2 regions of the Streptomyces sp. NPDC092952 genome follow, and region 2 is predicted to be linked to the other one. Evidence: riboswitches for the same ligand, from Rfam matches in the RefSeq annotation. Region 2 holds a riboswitch; the other holds the start of a gene.
What was found. Region 2 has a riboswitch for cyclic di-AMP ahead of ACIQGQ_RS28475 (M23 family metallopeptidase). Riboswitches for the same ligand answer to the same signal wherever they lie in the genome.

Region 1: it holds a riboswitch for cyclic di-AMP, as region 2 does, so the genes downstream of both, ACIQGQ_RS02190 (NlpC/P60 family protein) here and ACIQGQ_RS28475 (M23 family metallopeptidase) in region 2, are expected to answer to the same signal.

What each region holds. Positions count from the first base shown of each region.
Region 1 covers NZ_JBIVPT010000001.1:490,555-497,968, forward strand. The annotation lists gene ACIQGQ_RS02175 (esterase/lipase family protein) at 190-1,119, shown strand; gene ACIQGQ_RS02180 (M23 family metallopeptidase) at 1,425-3,035, shown strand; gene pcrA (DNA helicase PcrA) at 3,095-5,536, opposite strand; cyclic di-AMP (ydaO/yuaA leader) riboswitch at 5,759-5,922, shown strand; gene ACIQGQ_RS02190 (NlpC/P60 family protein) at 5,930-7,063, shown strand; gene ACIQGQ_RS02195 (hypothetical protein) at 7,164-7,414, opposite strand, start outside.
Region 2 covers NZ_JBIVPT010000015.1:49,601-57,014, reverse strand. The annotation lists gene ACIQGQ_RS28485 (M16 family metallopeptidase) at 1-569, shown strand, start outside; gene ACIQGQ_RS28480 (M16 family metallopeptidase) at 593-1,975, shown strand; cyclic di-AMP (ydaO/yuaA leader) riboswitch at 2,239-2,404, shown strand; gene ACIQGQ_RS28475 (M23 family metallopeptidase) at 2,418-3,221, shown strand; gene ACIQGQ_RS28470 (GntR family transcriptional regulator) at 3,458-4,156, shown strand; gene ACIQGQ_RS28465 (HPr family phosphocarrier protein) at 4,372-4,653, opposite strand; gene ACIQGQ_RS28460 (GNAT family N-acetyltransferase) at 4,827-7,414, shown strand, end outside.

The DNA.
Region 1 (7,414 bases), on a different contig from region 2:
CCGTATGCACGCGGCACGCCAGCCGTGCGGGGACCGGTCGCCAGGGGAGCCGCGACGAGGTCGCCCGTACCAGCGTGCCGTCAGCCGCACGGCGCGGTGGTACGGCCGGCCCGGTCCGCCGGTCCGTCCGTACCGCGCGCCGGTGACCGCACAGCCGCCTCCCCCGCTCGTCGAAGCCGGAGGTCGGCCATGAAGGTCCTGCCTTTTCTCCCGTCACTGCCGCTCCCCCCGCCGCTCGGTCCGGGGCCGCGTCCCACCGGGCCGTCCGCCGCGCTGCTGAAGGCCACCGCCCTGGAACTGGTGGCCCTCACGGCTCATGTGCTCCTCTACCCGACCGGCATCACCGGTGAACGACGGAACGCACCGTGCCCGGCCGAACCACCCACCGACACCGCCGACCCCGCCACCGGCCCTGCCACCACCGGCCGCGCCGCCTCCGCCAGAACCCCCGCCCGGGCCCCCGTCCCGCCCGCCGGCGAGGAGCCTCCCCCGGTCGTCCTGGTGCACGGCTTCATCGACAACCGCTCGGTCTTCGTCCTGCTGCGCCGCGCCCTCGCCCAGCACGGCCACCGCCATGTGGAATCGCTCAACTACTCACCGCTGACCTGCGACATCCGGACTGCGGCCGAGCTGTTCGGGCGGCATGTCGAGGAGATCTGCGCCCGCACCGGGCACCAGGAGATCGACATCGTCGGGCACAGCCTCGGCGGACTGATCGCCCGCTACTACGTCCAGCGGCTCGGCGGCGACCAGCGGGTCCGCACCCTGGTCACGCTCGGCACCCCGCACGGCGGCACCGCCGTCGCCCCCCTGGCCAGCGCTCACCCCATCGTGCGGCAGATGCGCACCGGATCCGCGCCGATCGAGGAGCTGCGCCTGCCCGCGCCCGGCTGCCGCACCCGCTTCGTGAGCTTCTGGGGCGAGCTGGACCGGGTGATCGTCCCGCCCGAGGCCGCCCGCATCGACCACCCCGACCTGGACGCGGAGAACGTACGCGTCACGGGCATCGGCCACCTCGCACTGCCGGTGCACCCGACCGTGGTCGCCGCGATCCGCGAGGCGCTGGAGGAATCCGGCGGCCCGGCGGCCGGACCCGCCGAGGATGCGGGAGCAGCCTGAGCCCCACAGGCCCCACAGACCTCACCGGACCCACGGACCGCAGTGCGGCGTACGGCCCCCGTCGCCGACCCGGCCTTCGCAACCGACAGTGACGCCGCAAATAGAACAGACTTCGAACATAGAGCCAAGGGTCTGTGCACTGGCCGCCGAAAGGCGGCCGATTGCCCGTTTCCTGAGCCGCCGGAACCCGTGGAAGATTGTCGACGTCAGGTAGCGGCGGGTACAGTCGCGGCCACTGCTCCCCCTGGGATTCCCCCACCGGACCCCAGAGCACAGGTCCTGCTGCCGAGGCGAGAGAGAAGTTGGTGAACGACCAGCACCCCGACGCCGGGTACGCCGGACACGACGGCGGAGCGACCGGCGGCTTCCACGGCGATCCGCTCTTCGGCTCGTTCCAGGCCGGTCACGACAGCACGTACGGCGGCGGCTACGGCATCGGCCATGTCGACGGGTACAGCGGCCAGTACGACTCCACCCAGTGGGACACCGGAGCGCACCCGACCGCCTCGTACGACGCCTACGCCCCGTACGCCACGCAGCCCGAGCCGCAGCAGTACACGGAGCCGCACTACCCGGAGCAGCCGTACACGGAGCCGCAGTACACGACGGGCCCGGCCTACGGCACCACGGCCGTCTGGACGACCGCCGACTACGGCACGGACGCCACCACCTCCACCGCGGTCTTCCCCGGCATCCCGGCCCAGGGCGGTTCCCCGGAGAGCACCGGGCAGTGGGACACCGGCAGCTGGTCCACGGACGGCCACTGGGCCATGAACGACGCGGCGGTGAACAGCACGGCCGCGTACGACACCGGCGCCTACGACGCCACCGCCTGGAACACCGGCGCCGCGCCCGCACCCGAGCCCGCCTTCGACCAGCAGCTCACGCAGACCATGGAGACCGCGCGGCTGCCGCACGAGACCCACGAGGCACACCCCGCGCACGGCGACGACTACGCGGAGTACGAGCCCTACGCCGACCGGACCGCCTTCTACGCGTACGACCCGTACGCCCCCTATGCCCCGGACGGCGCGAACGACACCGCCGCCACGGACGGCACCAACGGCACGGACGCCGCCGACGACCTCGACGCGGCGGACGGTCCCGACGGGCCGGAGAGCACCGAGCTCGCGTCCGGTCCGCGCCGCTCCCCCGACCGCCCCGCCACCCGGGGTGGTGGCCGCGGCCGTCGTCGTACGCCCGCGAAGCGTTCCGCGCTGCTGACCGTCGCCATTCCGTCCGCCTGCGTGATGAGCGTGGCCGGGATCGCCGCGGCCTCGGTCGGCGGGCTCGGCGGGGACGACAAGAAGGACGACACCACGGCGCTGGCGGCGGCCGACTCCGTCAAGCCCGCCGAGGCCAACAACAAGCTGGACACCCAGCTCGCCAAGCTCAGCGCCAACGCGGAGAACTTCGCCGACCGCGCCAGCCGAACCCAGGAACGTATCGACCTGCGCGAACGGCAGGCCGCCGAGAAGAAGAAGCGCGAGGAGGAGGCCGCCCGCAAGGAGGCGCTGCGTCCCAAGTTCGTGCTGCCGGTCAAGCAGCACGGGCTCAGCGCGTACTTCGGTCAGGCGGGCATCAACTGGATGTCCGTGCACACCGGCATCGACTTCCCGGTGCTGGAGGGCACGCCCGTGATGGCCGCGACGGACGGCACCGTGCGCACCCAGCTGAACAGCGCGTACGGCAACATGGCGATCGTCACCATGGCCGACGGCACGGAGACCTGGTACTGCCACCTCAGCAGCACCCGGATCCGCTCGGGCCCGGTCAAGGCCGGTGACGTCATCGCGTACTCGGGCAACACCGGGAACTCGACCGGCCCGCATCTGCACTTCGAGGTGCGGCCCGGCGGCGGCGCCGCGGTGAACCCGCTGCCGTGGCTGCGCAGCCACGGCGTCAACCCGACCTGAGCCGCAACGCGGAGGGGGCCCGAGCGCATCCGCTCGGGCCCCCTCCGCGTTTTCTCCGCCTACAGCTTCTCGACCGGGGCGTAGCGGAGCAGCAGCTTCTTCGGGCGTTCGTCGCCGAAGTCGACCGTGGCCTTCGCCTGGTCGCCGACGCCCTCGACCGCCGTCACCGTGCCGAGCCCGAACTGGTCGTGCGTGACCCGGTCCCCGACGGCCAGCGTGATCGTCGGCTTGTCCGAGGTCCGCCGGGTCGCGAAGCCCGAGGGGCCGGAGCGCGCGCGGGAGGCGGAGAGCGAGGACGTGATCCCCGAGGTCGGTCCCGCCGAGGCGGCCATCGGGCCCTTCCGCCGCCAGTCCAGGTGCTGGTCCGGGATCTCCTCCAGGAAGCGGGACGGCGGGTTGTACGACGGCTGGCCCCACGCGCTGCGCATCGCCGCCCGGGTCAGATAGAGCCGCTCGCGGGCCCGGGTGATGCCCACGTAGGCGAGGCGCCGCTCCTCCTCCAGCTCCTTCGTCTGCCCCAGGGCCCGCATGTGCGGGAAGACGCCGTCCTCCATGCCGGTCAGGAAGACGACCGGGAATTCGAGGCCCTTCGCCGTGTGCAGGGTCATCAGCGTGATGACGCCGGAGCCGTCCTCGTCCTCGTCGGGGATCTGGTCGGAGTCGGCGACGAGCGCGACCTTCTCCAGGAAGTCGGCGAGCGTACCGGCGCCCTCCTCGCCCGCCTCGCCCCGCTCCTGCTCGAATTCGAGGGCGACCGCGGCGAGTTCCTGGAGGTTCTCGATCCGGGTCTCGTCCTGCGGGTCGGTGGACGCCTGGAGTTCGGCGAGGTAGCCCGTACGCTCCAGGACCGCTTCCAGGACCACCGCGGGACCCGCGCCCGACTCGACGATCGTGCGCAGCTCCTCCATCAGCGTGTTGAACCGCTTGACGGCGTTGGCGGAACGGGCGGCCATGCCGTACGCCTCGTCGACCCGGCGCAGCGCCTGCGGGAAGGTGATCTTCTCGCGCAGGGAGAGCGCGTCGATCATGGCCTCGGCGCGGTCGCCGATGCCGCGCTTGGGCACGTTGAGGATGCGGCGCAGCGGGACGGTGTCCTCGGGGTTGGCGAGGACGCGCAGGTAGGCCAGGATGTCGCGGACCTCCTTGCGCTCGTAGAAGCGCACTCCGCCGACGACCTTGTAGGGCAGGCCGACGCGGATGAAGATCTCCTCGAAGACGCGGGACTGCGCGTTGGTCCGGTAGAAGACCGCCACGTCACCGGCCTTGGCGTCGCCCGCGTCGGTCAGCCGGTCGATCTCGTCGGCGACGAACTGCGCCTCGTCGTGCTCGGTGTCGGCGACGTAGCCGGTGATCCGGGCGCCGGTGCCGGCGTTGGTCCAGAGGTTCTTGGGGCGGCGGCTCTCGTTGCGTTCGATGACGGCGTTGGCGGCGGAGAGGATCGTCTGCGTGGAGCGGTAGTTCTGCTCCAGGAGGATCGTCGTCGCGTCGGGGTAGTCCTCCTCGAACTGGAGGATGTTGCGGATGGTCGCGCCGCGGAAGGCGTAGATCGACTGGTCGGCGTCACCGACGACGCACAGTTCGGCCGGGGCGTCGTTCTCGCCCGCCGGGCCGACCAGCTCGCGGACCAGGGTGTACTGGGCGTGGTTGGTGTCCTGGTACTCGTCGACCAGGACGTGGCGGAAGCGGCGGCGGTAGTGCTCGGCGACGTCGGGGAACGCCTGGAGCAGGTGGACCGTCGTCATGATGATGTCGTCGAAGTCCAGCGCGTTGGCCTCGCGCAGCCGGGACTGGTACATCGCGTACGCCTGGGCGAGGGTCTTCTCGAAGCCGTCGGCGGCCTGGCCGGCGAAGGTCTCCTCGTCGATCAGCTCGTTCTTCAGGTTGGAGACCTTGGCCGTGAACGACTTCGGCGGGAAGCGCTTCGGGTCGAGGTCGAGATCGCGGCAGACCAGGGCCATCAGCCGCTTGGAGTCGGCCGCGTCGTAGATCGAGAACGACGAGGTGAAGCCGAGGCGCTTGGACTCGCGGCGCAGGATGCGGACGCAGGCGCTGTGGAAGGTCATGACCCACATGGCGTTGGCGCGCGGTCCGACGAGCTGCTCGACGCGCTCCTTCATCTCGCCGGCGGCCTTGTTGGTGAAGGTGATCGCCAGGATCTGGCCGGGGTGCACCCCGCGCTCGGCGAGGAGGTGGGCGATCCGGTGGGTGAGCACCCGGGTCTTGCCCGAGCCGGCCCCGGCGACGATGAGCAGCGGGGAGCCGGCGTGGACGACCGCGGCGCGCTGCTCGGTGTTCAGCCCGTCGAGGAGCGCCTCGGGGTCGATGACGGGGCGGGGGGCGCCGTCGCGGTAGTAGGCGTCCCGGGGCGGCGGGCCGTCGAACACGCCATCGAACAGCCCCTCCGGCACCTCCTCGGGCGCGGTGTCCTCGGGGGGCGGCGGGGGCTCTTCCTCCGAGTGCTGGAGGCCGGCCAGGAAACTGTCGTCAAAGAGGCTGCTCATCGCTTGTCGAGTCTACGGGCTGGCCCCCGGCGCCCGGCGGCCGTTCGGGGAGACGGTACGGAGCGGCAGCGGCGGCCCACGCGGGGTGAGCATCCGGACCCCCGTTACGCAGGTCACGAAAATGTATCGGGCATTTCGAACATCAACCTTCCCAGCGGCACCACGGGTTGGCTAGCGTGCTCGACCGGGCGGCCCGGCCCCCTTGCGGCGACCCACGCCGAGCGGGCGCCCGCGCCGAATCCGGGCTGCCCGTGCGGGAGTCCGGAGCCGGGGATCCACCACGCACCATCGGGGTGAATCGGTCCTTCCCCCACACATGGACCGTAGGGCGGCCTTCCGTTCGCCCGAACCCGCCCTGTCCCGGCAGGCGGTCCACGGAAGGAGATGCCCCTCTTGGCATCGCACCGCAAACCGCGCGCCCGGGTGCGTTCCACCGCACCGGCCGTCGGGCTCACCACCGCGGCCCTGGCGTCCGTGACGCTGCTCTCCACGCAGAGCGCGGTGGCCGCGCCGAATCCGAGGCCGAGCGTCGAGGACGTCCAGAAGCAGGTGGACGACCTCTACCGGCAGGCGGGCACCGCGACCCAGAAGTACAACCGGGCGAAGGAGGCGTCCTCCGCCCAGCGCGCCAGGGTCGACGCCCTGCTGGAGGACGTCGCCGAGCGCGCCGACAAGCTCAACGAGGCCCGCAGGACGCTGGGCGCCTTCGCGGCCGCGCAGTACCGCAACGGCTCCATCGCGCCGACCGCCACGTTCTTCCTGGCCGACGACCCGCAGTCGTACTTCGACCAGAGCCAGCTGATGGACCGGATGACCAACCGCCAGCAGAAGGCGGTCACGGACTTCCGCGTCCAGCAGGAGAGGACCGCGAAGAAGCGGGCCGAGGCGGTACGGAGCCTGGAGACGCTGACGACGGCCCAGGCCGATCTGCGCACCAGCAAGCAGGACGTCCGGACGAAGCTGACCGAGGCGCGCACGCTGCTGTCGAAGCTGACCGCCGAGGAGAAGGCGCGGCTCGCGGAGATCGAGCGGAAGAAGGAGGCGGAGGCGGCGCGGAAGGCCGAGGAGCTGGCGAAGCAGCAGGCCGAGGCCGAACGCAAGGCCGCCGAGGACGCGAAGAAGTCCGGCGGCACGGGGACCGGCACGGGCACCGGGTCCGGCACGGGCAGCGGCACCAGCAGCAAGGCCGAGCAGGTTCTCGCCTTCGCCCGCGCCCAGATCGGCAAGCCGTACGTGTGGGGCGCGACGGGCCCGGCGTCGTACGACTGCTCCGGGCTCACCCAGGCCGCCTGGAAGGCCGCCGGTGTGGACATCCCGCGCACCACCTGGGACCAGGTCAAGATCGGCACCCGGGTCGCGACGGCGGATCTGCGCCCCGGTGACCTGGTCTTCTTCTACGACGACATCAGCCACGTCGGCATCTACAAGGGCGACGGGATGATGATCCACGCACCGAAGCCCGGGGCGAACGTGCGCGAGGAGTCGATCTACTACATGCCGATCTACGGCAGCGTGCGCCCGGCGTAGTCCACGACGGAGTCCACGACGGGCTCCATGACGCCCGCCACGACCGAGGCACGCGCGCCGCGCACCGGCTGCCGGGTCCGCCCGGCAGCCGGGAGCGGGGTCAGACCCAGAGCGTGGCGATGAAGATGTTGGCGAGCGTGAGCCCGCCGACCGCCGCGAAGGCCCCCTTGTCGACCTTCTCCTCGTCCCGCTTGATGTAGACGAGCGCGAGGATGACGACCAGGATCAGCAGCTTCACACCGATCTTGATGTTGTTCACGTGGCCGCCGTCGGCCTCGCGCATCCCGACGAGCGCGATACCGGTGACCAGCATGGTCAGCGCACCGTGCAGCATCGCCGGGACGAAGCGGG
Region 2 (7,414 bases):
TGGCCGCCTACCGGCTGCCGCACGACGGCACCCGCGAGTGCGACGCGGCGGACCTCGCGCTGACCGTCCTCGGCGGCGGCGAGTCCTCGCGGCTCCACAACCGTCTGGTCCGCCGTGACCGTACGGCGGTGGCGGCCGGCTTCGGACTGCTGCGGCTGGCCGGCGCGCCCTCGCTGGGCTGGCTGGACGTGAAGACGTCCGGCGGTGTGGAGGTGCCGGAGATCGAGGCCGCGGTCGACGAGGAACTCGCCCGGTTCGCCGCCGAGGGCCCCACGCCCGAGGAAATGGAGCGCGCGCAGGCCCAGTTGGAGCGCGAGTGGCTGGACCGGCTCGGTACGGTCGCCGGCCGCGCCGACGAACTCTGCCGGTTCGCGGTGCTGTTCGGCGACCCGCAGCTCGCCCTGACCGCGGTGCAGCGGGTGCTCGACGTCACCGCGGAGGAGGTCCAGGCGGTCGCCAAGGCCCGGCTGCGCCCCGACAACAGGGCGGTGCTGGTCTACGAGCCGGTCGAGGCGGCCGAGCCCGGGGACAGCGACGACACCGACGCGCAGGAAGGAGCCGGCAAGTGACCGACGCCGCGACTGGAGTTTCGATGCAGTACCACCCGCAGCCGGCCCCGGGCGTCGCCCGCCCCTGGGCCTTCCCCGCGCCGGAGCGGGGTGCCCTGCCCAACGGTCTCACGGTGCTCCACTGCCACCGCCCCGGCCAGCAGGTCGTGGCGGTCGAGATCTTCCTCGACGCCCCGCTGGAGGCCGAGCCCGAGGGGCTCGACGGCGTGGCCACGATCATGTCGCGGGCGCTGTCCGAGGGCACCGACAAGCGCACCGCGGAGGAGTTCGCGGCCGAGCTGGAGCGCTGCGGTGCCACGCTCGACGCGCACGCCGACCACCCCGGCGTCCGGGTCTCCCTGGAGGTCCCGGCCTCCCGGCTGGCCAAGGCGCTCGGGCTGGTCGCCGAGGCGCTGCGGGCGCCCGCCTTCGCCGACAGCGAGATCGAGCGGCTGGTGCGCAACCGGCTCGACGAGATCCCGCACGAGCAGGCCAACCCGGCCCGTCGCGCCGCCAAGCAGCTCTCCAAGGAGCTCTTCCCGGCCGAGGCGCGGATGTCGCGCCCGCGCCAGGGCACCGAGGAGACGGTGGAGCGGATCGACGCGGCGGCCGTCCGGGCCTTCTTCGACGCCCACGTCCGGCCCTCCGCCGCGACCGCGGTGGTCGTCGGCGACCTCACCGGCATCGACCTGGACGCCCTGCTCGCCGACACCCTCGGTGACTGGTCGGGCGAGGCCGCCGCGCCCCGTCCGGTGCCGCCGATCACCGCCGACGACACCGGCCGGGTGGTGATCGTCGACCGTCCGGGCGCGGTGCAGACCCAGCTGCTGATCGGCCGGATCGGTGCCGACCGCCACGACAGTGTGTGGCCGGCCCAGGTGCTCGGCACCTACTGCCTGGGCGGCACGCTCACCTCCCGCCTCGACCGGGTGCTGCGCGAGGAGAAGGGCTATACGTACGGCGTGCGGGCCTTCGCCCAGGTGCTGCGCTCGACGGCTCCGGACTCCGCCTCGGGCGCCACCGGCGCCGCGATGCTGGCCATCAGCGGTTCGGTGGACACGGAGTCCACCGAGCCGGCGCTCAAGGACCTGTGGACGGTCCTGCGGACCCTGGCCGCCGAGGGGCTCACCGACGCGGAGCGCGAGACGGCGGTGCAGAACCTGGTGGGTGTCGCGCCCCTGAAGTTCGAGATGGCGGCCTCCGTCGCGGGCACCCTCGCCGACCAGGTCGAGCAGCATCTGCCGGACGACTACCAGGCGCAGCTGTACGCCCGCCTCGCGGAGACCGGCACGGTCGAGGCGACCGCGGCGGTCGTCAACGCCTTCCCGGTCGACCGGCTGGTCACCGTCCTGGTCGGTGACGCGGCGCGGATCGAGGAGCCCGTCCGGGCCCTGGGCATCGGCGAGGTGTCGGTGGTCACCGGCTGACCCGCCGGCTCCTCGCCCTCCTCGGCTCTCCTCTGCCACGGACCGGTACGAGGCAGGGGGAATCGGCGGACAGCAGGGCATGGGGGCGAATCCCGCAAGCAAGATCTTGCGGGATTCGCCCCTTTTGTCCGTTCCGTGGGGAGGTTGCCCGTCTGCCCTGTGGGATGCGCTACAAAACGGCCTGTCCGTTTGGTGGATGTAAGTGCCGCCGTTTAGCGTCGGCTCGACTGTTCGTCACTCGTATGCCGCATCAGGGGCGTACCGGACAGTCATCGCCGAGTCCCCGTCCGGCGCGAGCCCGGGGAGCCGGGGACCCACGTAGTCCCTGGGGTGAATCGGACGCCTGAGCCCCGAGGGGCCGGGGTGTCCGTAGGAGACCTTCCTGCTCCGAACCCGTCAGCTAACCCGGTAGGCGAGAAGGAAGGAAAGGACCAGCCACTTCATGGCGTTCACCCGTGTCACGGGGAAGCACCGTGCCCCGAGCCGACTGACGCGCAGGGGCGCGAAGGTCGTCGGCGTCGCGACCCTCGCCACCACCGGTGTCATCGGCGGTCTGGCCGCCCCGGCCGTCGCCGCGGAACCGGAGTCCGCCGCCGTCGAGGATACCGGCCTCACCCAGGTCCTCACCATCGAGAAGACCCTTGCCGAGCGGATCGGCGCCCAGGCCGACGCGCAGGCGAGCCAGGCCGTCGCCACGGCGAAGGCCAAGGCCAAGGCCGAGGCGCGCAAGAAGGCCGAGGCCAAGAGGAAGGCCGAGGCCAGGGCGGCGGCGGAGCGCGCCGCCGAGTCCCGCACCGGTACGGCCCGCGTCGGCCGGTCCGCCGAGCGCACCGTGCTGGGCGCCTTCCGCCTCCCGGTCGCCGGTTCGTACGTCACCACCGGCTACAAGTCCGGCGGCTCGCTCTGGTCCTCCGGCAGCCACTCGGGCGTCGACTTCCACGCCGCCTCCGGCAGCTCCGTCGTCGCCGTCGGCGCCGGTACGGTCGTCGAGGCCGGCTGGGGCGGCGCGTACGGGAACAACATCGTGCTCCGGATGACGGACGGCACGTACACGCAGTACGGCCACCTCTCCTCGATCGGGGTCTCGGTCGGCCAGAGCGTCGCCGCCGGCCAGCAGATCGCCCTCTCCGGCTCCACCGGCAACTCCACCGGCCCGCACCTCCACTTCGAAGCCCGCACGACGCCGTCGTACGGCTCCGACCTGGACCCGGTCGCGTACCTGCGCGCCCACGGCGCCGCCCTCTGACGGACGCTCCACCGAAGGCCCCGGACCCGCGCCGCGCGTCCGGGGCCTTCGGCGTGCCTGCCGCACGGTGCGGGTGACCGCTCTCCAACGTGGCCGCTCTCCAGCGCGACCGGTCCGCGGCCGGAAGATATTCATGAATTCCCGCCCGGCATCGGAAATGCCGCCGCATTGCAATAGAGTCACGGAACAGGTGTCGGGCGGCCGCGTTTCGCGGGCATTGAGGCGGAGGTTCGGGCATGCGCATTCCCGCGCATTCGGTAAGCACAGCGATTCGTGACGACATCGTCTCCGGGGTCTTCGCGCGCGGCAGCCGGCTCACGGAGGAGGTGCTGGCGCGCCGGTACGGGGTGTCGCGCGTCCCGGTCCGCGAAGCGCTGCGCACCCTGGAGTCCGAGGGCTTCGTGGTCTCCCGCAGGCACGCGGGCGCCTGCGTCGCCGAGCCCACCGACCTGGAGGCGGCCGACCTGCTGGAGGTCCGGACGCTGCTGGAGCCGCTGGGCGCCGCCCGCGCGGCGCGCCGTCGCACCGAGGCCCACCTCAAGGTGTTGCGCGGCCTCGTCCGCCTCGGCCACGACCGGGCGCTGCGAGGCGAGGGCGAGGACCTGCGCCCGCTGGGCGGCTGGTTCCACGAGACGCTGGCGCAGGCGTCCGGCAGTCCCGGTCTGATCGCCCTGCTCGGCCAGTTGCAGCACAAGATCGCCTGGATGTACGTGGTCGAGCCGCCGGACCGGCCGGTGGACTCCTGGGCCGAACGCGGGGCCATCGTGGACGCGGTGGCACGCGGCGACGCGGACCGTGCCAGGGCGCTGGCGGCCCATCACGCGGAGCGGGCCGCCGCCGCGCACCGGCTGCGGCCCCGTCCGCCCGGCCCCCGCGCGGGAAACCTGGTGAGGGGCCCGCAACATTCCGTAAACAGTACGGGTGTCCGCACTTAACAAGCGCACCGTAGAAAGAGAGGTGTTCCGGTCCGGCCGGGGCATTTCCCCGGCGGGCGGAGAGTGATTCTTCCCGGTGTCCGGGGCGGAATTCCTCTGCCGGTGAAAGGGGGGGGGCTTCCCCGCTGTCCCTTTCTTTTCCGGTGGAATTCTTCGGGGCATGAAAAAGCCGCGGCTCCGGTTCAAGGTGCCGCGGCTCTCTCGGGGAGGAAGCCTCAGACGGTCTCCGGGAGCTCTTCGAGCCCTTCGGCGACCAGCTTCGCCAGACGGTCCAGAGCGGCCTCGGAGTCGTCCGCCTCGGAAGCGAGCACGATCTCCTCGCCGCCCTGCGCGCCGAGCCCGAGCACCGCGAGCATGGACGCGGCGTTCACCGGGGAACCGTCGGCCTTGGCGATCGTCACGGGGACGCCGGAGGCCGTGGCGGCACGGACGAAGATGGAAGCGGGGCGGGCGTGCAGGCCCTCGGCCCAACCGACGTTGACGCGGCGCTCAGCCATGGTTCTGCCCTTCAGGAATCACTAGTTGTCTAGACCATTCTCGCACGTGGTGCGCGGTGCTCCGGCCGGACCCCAGGACGCCCGTGACGTGCGCGGTGCCCCTTGATCGGCTCTCCCAGACTGCCCCGGCCCCGGTACGTACGCGACCGCTGACGGAGTCGTACGCTTTGCCCATGGAGCCCGCCCAGGAGCAGAGCCCGCCTCATGCCTACCCCGCCCACTGGGAGGCGGACGTGGTGCTCCGCGACGGCGGCACCGCGCGCATCAGGCCCATCACCACGGACGACGCCGAGCGGCTGGTCAGCTTCTACGAGCAGGTCTCCGACGAGTCGAAGTACTACCGGTTCTTCGCCCCGTACCCCCGGCTGTCCGACCGGGACGTGCACCGCTTCACCCACCACGACTACGTCGACCGGGTGGGGCTCGCCGTCACGGTCGGCGGCGAGTTCATCGCGACCGTCCGCTACGACCGGATCGACGAGCGGGGCAGGCCCGCCTCCGCCCCCGCCGACGAGGCCGAGGTCGCCTTCCTGGTCCAGGACGCGCACCAGGGCCGGGGCGTGGCCTCGGCCCTCCTCGAACACATCGCGGCCGTCGCCCGCGAGCGCGGCATCCGCCGCTTCGCCGCCGAGGTGCTGCCCGCCAACACGAAGATGATCAAGGTTTTCCGGGACGCCGGATACACCCAGCGGCGCAGCTTCGAGGACGGTTCCGTCCACCTCACCCTGGACCTCGAACCGACCGAGGAGTCCCTCGCCGTCCAGCGCGGCCGTGAGCACCGGGCCGAGGCCCGCTCCGTACAACGCCTGCTGGCCCCCCGCTCCGTCGCCGTCATCGGCGTCGGCCGGACCCCCGGCGGCGTCGGCCGCACCGTCCTGCGCAACGTCCTGGCCGCCGGCTTCACCGGCCGGACCTACGCCGTCAACAACGCCTTCGCCGCCGGACAGGAGACGATCGACGGCGTCCCCGCCCACCGCTCCCTCGGCGGGATCGGCGAACCGGTCGACCTCGCGGTCGTCGCCGTGCCCGCCGACCGCGTCCCGGAAGCCGTCGCGGACTGCGGCGAGCACGGGGTCCAGGGCCTGGTCGTCCTCTCCGCCGGCTACGCCGAATGGGGCGCCGAGGGCCGGGACCGGCAGCGCGAACTGGTCCGGCAGGCCCGCTCGTACGGCATGCGGATCATCGGCCCGAACGCCTTCGGCCTCATCAACACCGCGGAACCGGTCCGGCTGAACGCCTCGCTCGCCCCCGAGCCGCCCGCCCGCGGCCGGATCGGCCTGTTCACCCAGTCCGGAGCGATCGGCATCGCCCTGCTCTCCGGCCTCTACCGGCGCGGCGCGGGCCTGTCCACCTTCATCTCCGCGGGCAACCGCGCCGACATCTCCGGCAACGACTTCCTCCAGTACTGGTACGAGGACCCCGACACCGACGTGGCCCTGCTGTACCTGGAGTCGATCGGCAACCCCCGCAAGTTCACCCGCCTCGCCCGCCGTACCGCGGCCGTCAAACCGGTGGTCGTGGTCAAGGGCGCCCGGCACAGCGGCTCCACCCCGCCCGGCCACGCGGTGCCGACCAGGCGGATCCCGGACGCGACGGTCTCGGCTCTGATGCGGCAGGCGGGCGTGATCCGGGTCGACACGGTCACGGAGATGGTCGACGCGGGCCTCCTCCTCGCCGACCAGCCACTGCCCGCCGGCCCCCGGGTCATGATCCTCGGCAACTCCGAATCGCTCGGCCTCCTCACGTACGACGCCTGCCTCGCCGAAGGGCTGCGCCCGCGCCTGCCCCTCGACCTCACCACCGCCGCCACCCCGCAGGACTTCCGGAACGCCCTGACCGAGGCGCTGGCCGACGACGGCTGCGACGCCGTGATCGTGACGGCGATCCCCTGGGTCGGCGAGGACGGACAGGCGGAGGCGGGCGACGGGGAGGTGCTGGCGGAGGCGCTGCGCGCGGCCGCCGCCACGGGCCCGGCCAAGCCGGTGGCCGTCGTGCACGTGGAGATCGGCGGACTCGCCAAGGCCCTGGCCGCCGCCAGCGGCACGGTCGCCCGCCCGTCCGCGCCCCGGACCGCCCCGGCGGACCAACGGGACCCGCAGACACCACCACCGCAGGAGAGCGGCGCCCCGGGCCGCATCCCCGCCTACCCCGCCGCCGAGCGGGCGGTCCGCGCCCTGGCCGAGGCCGTGCGGTACGCCCAGTGGCGGCGGCAGTCCGCCGTCCCCGGCAAGGTGCCCGAATTCCTCGACGACACCATCGACGGGCCGGGCACCGCCCAGCTCATCGACACCCTCCTCGGCCCCGACCCCGACCCCCGGGGCCGGCAGCTCGGCACGGAGGAGGCCCGCGAGCTCCTGGCCGGCTACGGCATCACCGTACGGCCGACGCTCCCGGCCCCCGGCCCGGACGCCGCCGTCGCCGCGGCCGCCCGGCTCGGCTACCCCGTGGCGCTCAAGACCACCGCCCCCCACCTGCGCCACCGCGCCGACCTCGGCGGCGTCCGGCTCGACCTCGCCGACGAGGACGCGCTGCGCCGGGCCTACGGCGAGCTGACCGGGCTGCTCGGCGGGCCCGCCGAACTCCAGCCGGTCGTCCAGTCCATGGCGCCGCGCGGGGTCGACACCGTCGTACGGGCCACGATCGACCCGGCGGCCGGCGCGGTCCTCTCCTTCGGGCTCGCCGGGGCCCCCTCCGAGTTGCTCGGCGACACCGCCCACCGCCTCGTCCCGGCCACCGACCGCGACGCCGCGGAGCTGATCCG